Regions from separate parts of the Alteromonas sp. ABH4_452 genome, predicted to be linked through region 1. Evidence: predicted binding sites of a transcription regulator. Region 1 holds the regulator's gene; the other holds the start of a gene.
What was found. Region 1 encodes FliA, which starts transcription of late flagellar genes. Its sites were predicted from a motif close to CTAAAGNTNNNNNNNNNNNNGCCGATA; they were not measured.
Positions count from the first base shown of each region.

Region 2: a site for FliA is predicted at 2,225-2,251, ahead of ACYX4N_RS11485 (VC2046/SO_2500 family protein). Genes of this name have one in related genera too.

Region 1 covers NZ_CM149973.1:3,749,461-3,753,888, forward strand. Annotated here, with positions in the region: gene ACYX4N_RS16115 (chemotaxis protein CheA) at 1-162, opposite strand, end outside; gene ACYX4N_RS16120 (protein phosphatase CheZ) at 175-930, opposite strand; gene cheY (chemotaxis response regulator CheY) at 965-1,348, opposite strand; gene ACYX4N_RS16130 (RNA polymerase sigma factor FliA) at 1,385-2,116, opposite strand; gene ACYX4N_RS16135 (MinD/ParA family protein) at 2,113-2,979, opposite strand; gene flhF (flagellar biosynthesis protein FlhF) at 2,985-4,394, opposite strand; gene flhA (flagellar biosynthesis protein FlhA) at 4,424-4,428, opposite strand, start outside.
Region 2 covers NZ_CM149973.1:2,674,531-2,678,958, forward strand. Annotated here, with positions in the region: gene ACYX4N_RS11475 (EF-hand domain-containing protein) at 245-487, opposite strand; gene trhO (oxygen-dependent tRNA uridine(34) hydroxylase TrhO) at 546-1,541, opposite strand; gene ACYX4N_RS11485 (VC2046/SO_2500 family protein) at 1,620-2,192, opposite strand; gene ACYX4N_RS11490 (response regulator) at 2,314-3,954, shown strand; gene ACYX4N_RS11495 (putative DNA modification/repair radical SAM protein) at 4,226-4,428, shown strand, end outside.

The sequences.
Region 1 (4,428 bases):
TCCCCCTTTTACTGTGTGATAGCCGCGAAAAATTGCGTTAAGCAAGTCCGCGTCTTCAGGATTGTTCTCAAGATCAACGAGCTGTTCTTGTAATTGTTCAAGTATCTCCCCAGCTTCTACTAGAAAGTCCTGTAATATTTCCTCGTCAACATCAAACGACATGCACCCGCTCCCCTAAAAACCTAAGCTAGACAGAAGATCATCTACATCATCTTGACCTGAAACGACGTCATCTCGTTTGTCAGCATCAATGATTGGGCCTTCTGCCTCTACACCATCAATCTTATCGGCCTTAACGCTGGAAGGTTTAGATTGTTCTGCACCGTCCCGTTCGCCAAACATAGTAAGCATGTTTACAAGGCTATCTTCGACTTCTTTAACCAAGTCGATAACGCGACGAATAACCTGTCCAGTCAAGTCTTGATAACCTTGTGCCATCAAAACTTCAGTAAGTAACTGTGTAAGTTTAGCCGACTGATTCGAACCGTCTTCCAACAATTCGTCTAAGTCTGCACATAAAACCTTAAACTCACCCAACTCGATTTGGCGGTTCATCAGCTTTTTCCACTCTGGCATAACCTTTTCGATCCGCTCCGATAGCAGTTCAGCGATGGGCATACTCGCCTCAACGGCATCCATAGTAGTATTAGCAGCTTTTTCGGTTTCTTCAATTACGTAGGTAAGGCGGGACTGGGCATCAGGGATATCGTCTGTAGCTAGATTTTTGATGCGGTCGTCTATTTGAAAGTTGTTTAATGCGTCGTGGAGTTGACGCGTTAACTTGCCTACTTCAGCGAATAGCTCAACGTTTTCTTTCATTGAGACGGCTTCAAGTAGTGCGTTAGCTGAAGCCTTGTCACCTTCTTCGAGAAAAGTGACAAGCTGCTTTGCTTCTTCTAACGATATTGGAACGTTTACATTCGTTGACATCCAGTAAACCTCATTTATCTGGTGAGCGTCTGGATCAACCTAAACGTTCGAATATTTTATCTAATTTTTCTTTAAGCGTTGCCGCGGTGAAAGGTTTAACGACGTAACCATTCACACCCGCTTGGGCGGCGGCAACGATCTGTTCCTTCTTCGCTTCGGCGGTCACCATAAGTACTGGCAAATGCTTAAGTTTGTCATCGGCTCTAATCGCGCGGAGCAAATCTATACCCTGCATACCAGGCATGTTCCAATCAGTAACAACAAAGTCGAAATCGCCTTGTTGTAACATAGGTAATGCAGTGCTTCCGTCATCCGCTTCCTGAATGTTGGCAAAACCCAAGTCTTTAAGCAGGTTTTTGATGATACGTCTCATGGTTGAAAAGTCATCGACCACGAGAATTTTCATGCTTTTGTCCAAAATAGCCTCCACTGAGGGGTTAATTGTTTTTAATTTCTATTCTTCGTCAGCTTGCCACGATTTCATTCGTGATTTGAGTTTTAACATGGCTTGACTATGAATTTGACTGACTCTCGACTCACTTACGTCGAGAACCTCGCCTATTTCTCTTAAGTTTAGTTCTTCATCATAGTAAAGTGAAAGAACAATCGCTTCTCGCTCGGGTAATGTCGTTATTGCATGGGCCAGCGCTTTTTGAAATGCGCCCTGCATTAAATCTTCTAACGGTGCATCACTGCCTCGACTTTGCTCGGTAGTGATCACATCTTCCGACACACCTAAATCTTCAATGCCGACCAACTTCCCGGCATTTACTTCATTGAGCATCTGGTGATAATCCTGCAAGCTCACATTAAGCTTGTCAGCAATATCGGAATCTCGTGCGTCGCGCCCGGTTTCACCTTCAACCTGAGATATCGCCTCTGTTATCGCGCGACCATTTCGGTGAACAGAACGTGGCGTCCAATCACCTTTGCGTATTTCGTCCAGCATGGCACCGCGAATGCGGATACCTGCGAAGGTTTCAAAGCTTGCGCCTTTTGACCCATCAAAGTTTCGAGCAGCCTCTAACAAACCAATCATGCCTGATTGGATAAGGTCATCAACAAGTACACTCGCAGGCAGGCGCGCCATCAAATGGTGCGCAATACGCTTAACCAGGGGCGCATGTCTTTCGACTAACTGCGATTTATCTGTTTGCTGTTGATAAGCGGCTGCCTTGCTGTTCAACGTTGACTTCCTACGGCTTTTTCTGCAACTAATTGTTCAATGAAAAATTCTAAGTGACCTCCAGGCTGCGCTGGAATAGGCCAAGTAAGCGCCCTGTTTGCTAGCTTGGTTATCGCTACGGCTGCAGGAGAGCCTGGAAAAGCATCAACAATAGCTGTTTGCTTACGCACAGCTTTGCGAATATTTTCGTCAAATGGCACCGTCGCCACTAATTCTAGTGCAACATCGAGAAAACGCCCTGTCACTTTGCTTAATTTGCTAAATAATTCCTGACCTTCTCGCACATCGCGAACCATATTGGCCACAACTTTAAAGCGAAAAACACCGTGCTCACGGTTAAGGATTTTTATCAGCGCATACGCATCAGTTAGTGATGTTGGCTCATCGCAAACCACCACCATGATATCTTGGGAGGCTTTAGAAAAGCTTAATACCATATCTGAAATGCCAGCAGCGGTGTCGACTATTAATACGTCTATTTGAGAACGCAGCTCGCTAAACGCTCTTATCAAGCCAGCGTGCTGTGTGGGTGAGAGTTCCGCCATTGACTGCGTACCAGATGTGGCGGGCGCAATCTTAATACCGTGGGGGCCTGTTACTAAAACCTCGTCCAACGTGCACTCGCCAGAGAGTACGTGAGATAGGTTTTTCTCAACTCGCAGGCCTAGCATCACATCTACGTTTGCAAGACCAAGGTCCGCGTCAAGAACCATTACACGCTTGCCCTGCTTCGCCATGGCGATAGCAGTGTTAAGCGTAATGTTTGTTTTACCGACGCCACCTTTACCACCGGTGACGGCGATTACTTTGATTAACCGTGATTGCTTCATTTTTCTTAAGCTACTCGCTTGATCGTCAATCATACTGCTTATGCTGTTTTAATTGCGTTGTTACTACTAGTATGATTCAAACCGTACTTTTTATAAAGCTTTGCAGCAGCGGAAACTAAAGATTTCGCTTCTGCAATCTTAATGTCTTCAGGCACTTTTTGACCATCGGTGACATAACTAACCGGTAGTTGGTATTCAACCGCTGCACTAAGTACCTCTCCTAAAGAGTAGCACTCATCTAACTTTGTGAAAATACAGCCACTTAGTTCAATATCGTCATACGCTTGAATGATTCTCTGCAAAGCCGGATATTGCGTATTGGCTTGCGCTACCAAATATTTTTTAACTTTTGGCATTTGGCCATTGTCGAACTGCTTAATTTGCTTAATTAATCGACTATCACGCTGACTAAAACCTGCTGTATCAATCAATACTAGTCGCTTATGACGAAGTTGGAACAATAAATCTGCTAGTTCTTCACTAGTTTGCGCTTTTCGCACAGTACAGCCAATAATTTTTCCGTATGTCGCTAGTTGCTCATAGGCTGCAATTCTATACGTATCAATAGTTATCATAGCTACCGATTCTGCACCGTATTTTTGCGCGTAGCGGGCGGCCAACTTTGCAACAGTGGTTGTTTTACCTGTACCAGTAGGCCCGACTAATGCAACGGCACCTTGTGAGCTTAGTATATCGTTTCCGGTAACATTTATGCGATTAGCCAATAGGTTAAGAAGATATACCCACGCGTCACGTTCGTTGTAATGAGCCGGTGTATAGCTAATCAGCTGAGTTGCTAGTGCACTACTCAAACCCATATCGGTTAATCGCGTGACCAAGTATTGATGAACAGGTTTTTGACGCTTGTTCTTCGCTTCCATTAGGTCTGCAACTTGATACTGCAATACGTCGCGAAGTGAAGCTAACTCTTCTTTGATTTGAGCTAGTTCAGCAGACTGGGATACAGGAGTTTCACCCATACTTGACGCTTGATGCTCAGGAAAAGTCTGTTGCTCGATAGCATCTTGTGCTGGTGATTGTGTTTCAAGGTCGTCGATAAACGCTTCTGAAAAATCTAAGTGAGATGCAATTTCGTTGGCGTGCTTAGCGTTCGCTGACATTGGCTGTGCTGGTTGTGCAGAACTGCCTGCAACTGGGTTTCCACCATGCTGCTTTTCCAGCAAGGCTTTTAAGCTATCAGGGCCATCGTCGCCAATAATTTCACTTAAGCTAGGCACAGCCTTTTGGCCAGGCGTTTTAGCAGCGGTCTGTGGTGTCGCCTTAGGCGTGAAAAGCTTAGCTTCAGGCTCTTTGTCGTAGGCTGCTACAAGCTCGATACCGTCAGCGACTTTGCGATTTGACATGATCACTGCATCACTGCCCAACTCAGCTTTAACTTGGCTTAGCGCCTCACGCATATCTTTGCCGAAGAAACGTCTAATTTTCATTGCAACCTCTCCAATCACCCAGTGTCAGATTATT
Region 2 (4,428 bases), 1.1 Mb from region 1:
CCACCGTTTCTAGTGAGTATTTTTACGCCACGGTAAGCTCATGTCCTTTATACTATTAGACATGTTTGTTTGAGAGACGGCTTAAGTTGTTCGCTAAAATGCGTAAATCATGGGCAATAAAAAACGAGCACTCCGATGGAGGACTCGTTTTACATTTATCATTTGCGTGGCATAGGCTTTTTATCTCCACACGTTGAAAGTGTGTTTTAAAACCTCAGCTAAGGGCAGGTATTACTAAGTAAACTTAATACTCCCACCACCCTTCTTGCCACCACTCCAAAAACTCTTCAAAGTCGATGTAACCATCGTCATTACTATCGATAAGCTTAAAGCCTTCCTGTACGTGGCTAGCTTTAGTCTTTGGTGAAATTACGGTTAGAAGCTCGATGAACTCAGGTAAATCGATTTGGCCATTGCCATCACGATCGAAAAAGCTGAAGTCCTTTCTAATTTCTTCAATTTTAGATTCTGAAAGTTGAGTGTCCACTCGCATTCCTTATTTCAACTGCAATAACCACGAGTGTAACGCCCTTCTTTCTGACTGTCTACGCCTGATTTTCTTTTGCTTTAAGTGCGCGTAAACGTTGAGCTTCTGCTTTTTCCTTACGCTTTTGTTCCATGGTCAAACGCGCTTCAGTACCTACGTGTTCCTGCTGACGCTCTTTCGCTAACTGAACCTGCTTTTCGCGTTCTCTAAAGCGAGCAATTTGTTCGTCAGTATGTGTGCCGTAGCAATGAGGGCAGCTTACGCCAGGCTCATATTTATCGCTCTGTTTGTCTTCTGCGGTAATAGGAAGTCGACACGCGTAGCACTGTTCGTAATGACTCTTTTCAAGGTCGTGGTTTACTGCAACGCGATTATCGAATACAAAACAATCGCCTTCCCACATAGACTCTTCTTTTGGTACATCTTCAAGATACTGTAAAATGCCGCCTTCTAAGTGGTAAACCTCTTCAAACCCCTGCTCTTTCAAATAGGCTGTCGATTTTTCACAGCGAATGCCGCCAGTACAGAACATGGCCACTTTTTTATTTTTTGTCGGGTCGAGTTCTTTTTCTACGTATTCCGGGAATTCACGAAACGTGTCGGTTTTAGGGTCGATGGCGTTCTTGAAAGTACCAATTTCTATTTCATAACCGTTTCGGGTGTCGATTACCGTCACATCTGGGTCGCTTATCAGTGCATTCCAGTCTTTAGGCTTAACGTATGTACCTACGGTTTGGCGAGGGTCGATACCTTCAACGCCCATGGTCACTATTTCTTTTTTAAGTTTCACCTTAGTGCGATAGAACGGCTGTTCGTCGTGAAGTGATTCTTTGTAAGAGATAGGATTGATACGCTCATCGCTATTCAGATAAGCAAGCAATGCGTCGATACCCTCGCGAGTACCTGAAACAGTGCCATTAATGCCTTCGTGGGCAAGAAGAAGTGTACCTTTGATACCATTTGCTTCCATAGCTTCTAGAAGCGGCTGGCGGATTTCTTTAAAGTTTTCAAGCGCAACAAATTTATACATTGCGCATACAATATATTTAGACATATTTTAACCTTTGCTGATTGGAGCGTAAGACCAGTGCAAAAATGCGGCGCGGAATATAACAAAACTGAGCGTTAAAAACTAGGCGATATTTTCAAATGAAGAAAAGTCTGGCGTTGTAGCTTGGTGCTTATCTTTCCCATATTTCTCGTCATAGACGTCGCCTTGCGAAGATATAACATCGTAAAGTAACGTATTATCTTCTTTTATGGCGTTGTCATACTGCTTTTTCAATCGTTTCTGGGTAGCTAGACTGCAGTTATCTACAACGTCATCCGGAATGCGCTTTGCGTCATCGGTTTGAGCTAACGGCGCGGGTTTCATACTAAGAAAAAGGCGTGCACTTTCATAGTCAGTAGCGAATAAATTTGAGTGCACATGCATGTCTGTCCACTCATTTTCGCTGACGGACAACGACGGTCGCCTGTAGTGATTTAACGCCGCAAGTTGCGCCTCTATACTATTCGCGGTGTCAGCGTCTGAGGTTGCCGCTTCAATTTCAAACGGTTCAGCTACGCTGTGTTGCTGCATTGCAAGGTATAACGAGAACAATGCCCCCTGCGATGACGCTCGAGCAAGTACACCACTTCGCTCCCAGTAAATACTGGGGTCTATTGTTGTTTGTTCATTTGCTGAGGCTAAATCTGGCGACATACGTACACAATGCTGTTGTTATATACGTATGTTGTCGGCAAGATAATGTTTTTCTTAAGCTTATTTTCTAAAGTTAGATATACTTCTAGTTACTGATAGCCGGTTTATTCACGGATTCGAAATGCAATTTAGCAACAAACAAGTATTGATTGTTGAGGATCAACGTCCTTTCCTTCTTCTTTTGAAAGGGCTAATGCATTCAATGGGTGCGTCTGATGTTGTGACTAAGTCTTCTGCTGAACAGGCAGTATCGCTTTGTAAAAAACATAAATTTGATATTGTCATTTGTGACTTACACTTGGGCGCTGATACCAAAAATGGCTATGAACTCATAGAAGAGTTGCGCACGCGAAGGCTTATTAACCCCACCTCAGTATTTATTCTTATCAGTGCTGATAGTGCTCGACCGGTTGTGCTTGGCAGTATTGAACGCCGCCCAGACGATTTTCTAATAAAGCCCTTCTCACAAGTACAGTTAAAGTCTCGCATTGTTCGTGCATGGCAAAAACGACAATTTCTTCAGCAAGCGTTCAACTTAATAGAGCAAGGTGAATACAATAGCGCTGTAGATCATATTGAGACTCTTTTAGAAAACCCCCAGCACTACAAAGGACACTGTGAACAACTGCTAGTTGAACTCTATTGGCGCATCTCTCAACCTCAAAAAGCTCTAGATGTATTAAAAGAGTATATCGAAGGTAGACCTGTACTATGGGCACAAATAGCAATAGGTAGAACCTACTTGCTGTTGAACGATTATGAAAAAGCGATATCCATTGCCAAGAAAACGTTAAAACGCAACCGTTTCAATGCTGATGCTCATGATATTCTTGCGCAAGCACACCACGCCTTGGAAGCGGGTGAAAAAGCCTTAGATGCAATTAAGGAAGCTATCAAGCTGTCGCCCTTTTCATTACCTCGTCATTTTAAGGCTTGTGAAATTGGTCGGGAAAATGACGATTTAGTGCTAGCAGCCAACTCTAGCCAAGCAATTTGGAACCTATCAAAACGCACTGTGCACAAAGCAAGCTTACATTGGTGCACAATGATACGCAGCCTACTTGATGTTGCTGAATCAGCTGATGACAAAAGCCAGCGCAATAAGTATCAGCAAGAAGCTTTACTTACGTTACAGCGAGGTAAGTTCGATGAGCACCTATATAGAATCGACAGGGAGTTCGACGTAGAAATATTTGGCAATATTGTAAATGCAAGAATAAGCGCAATTGATGGGAAACTCATTGATGCAAAGCGTCATCTGAATACATCGCAAATACAGCTTGATGATAAATACGTAGAAGTACCTACAGCGTTTATTCCAGATAGCATTAACGTTATGTACAAACTAGGAGAGTTCGACGACGCGCTGCAGTTGAATTCTCTACTTTCATCGAGAGGTGAAGAACTCGACCAAAATAGTTCTTACATGCTAAAGACACAAGCGCAAAAAGCACAAAAAAGCCTTGCTAGTTATCAGCAGTTTAATCGTGAAGGCATTCAACACTACCAGCAACAAGACTTTGAGCGCGCTAAAGCCTCGTTTGCGCTTGCTCAGGGTTTCGCACCTGTTAACACTGGTGTCGCACTTAACTTGCTTCAATGTCTTCTTCAGATAGCCATAAAAGAAGATAAGGCGGAAATGAAGTTAATAAACGAATGTAAGCGTTTATTTAAGCTTATTGATGACATGACGCTCAAAGCGCCGTACAAAGAAAAGTACGAAAATATTCGAGATGAACTTTCTAAGTATATTGGCTTTTGAAATCCAGTGACATATTAGTTCTTTTAAAAGCAAACCTACCTTTATTATCACTGGTAATTCATGCCCATAAACCCATGCATCTATGCCATAGCCTGCTTAGGCTAACATTAAATCTTACCCTTCTGTCGCCGTGATTAATTGTACTGTATATACATACATGCTATAACGCAATACCACGTAGCCTATGGCCAAAAAAATTCCCGTATCCATGATTTGGTGAAAAATACTAGGCTGCTTGAATGTAATTGGTTAAAGGAAGTAAACATCGGCGATGCATGACAGACTGATACAAAAACTTGAAATTCTTTCCGATGCGGCCAAGTACGACGCGTCTTGCGCCAGTGGTTCAGGAGGTAAACGACAAGCTGGGAAAACCGAAAAGACCGGTATAGGTTCGCTTACTGGTGGCTCGGGAATATGCCATAGCTTCACACCTGATGGGAGATGTGTTTCGCTGCTTAAGATCCTTATGAC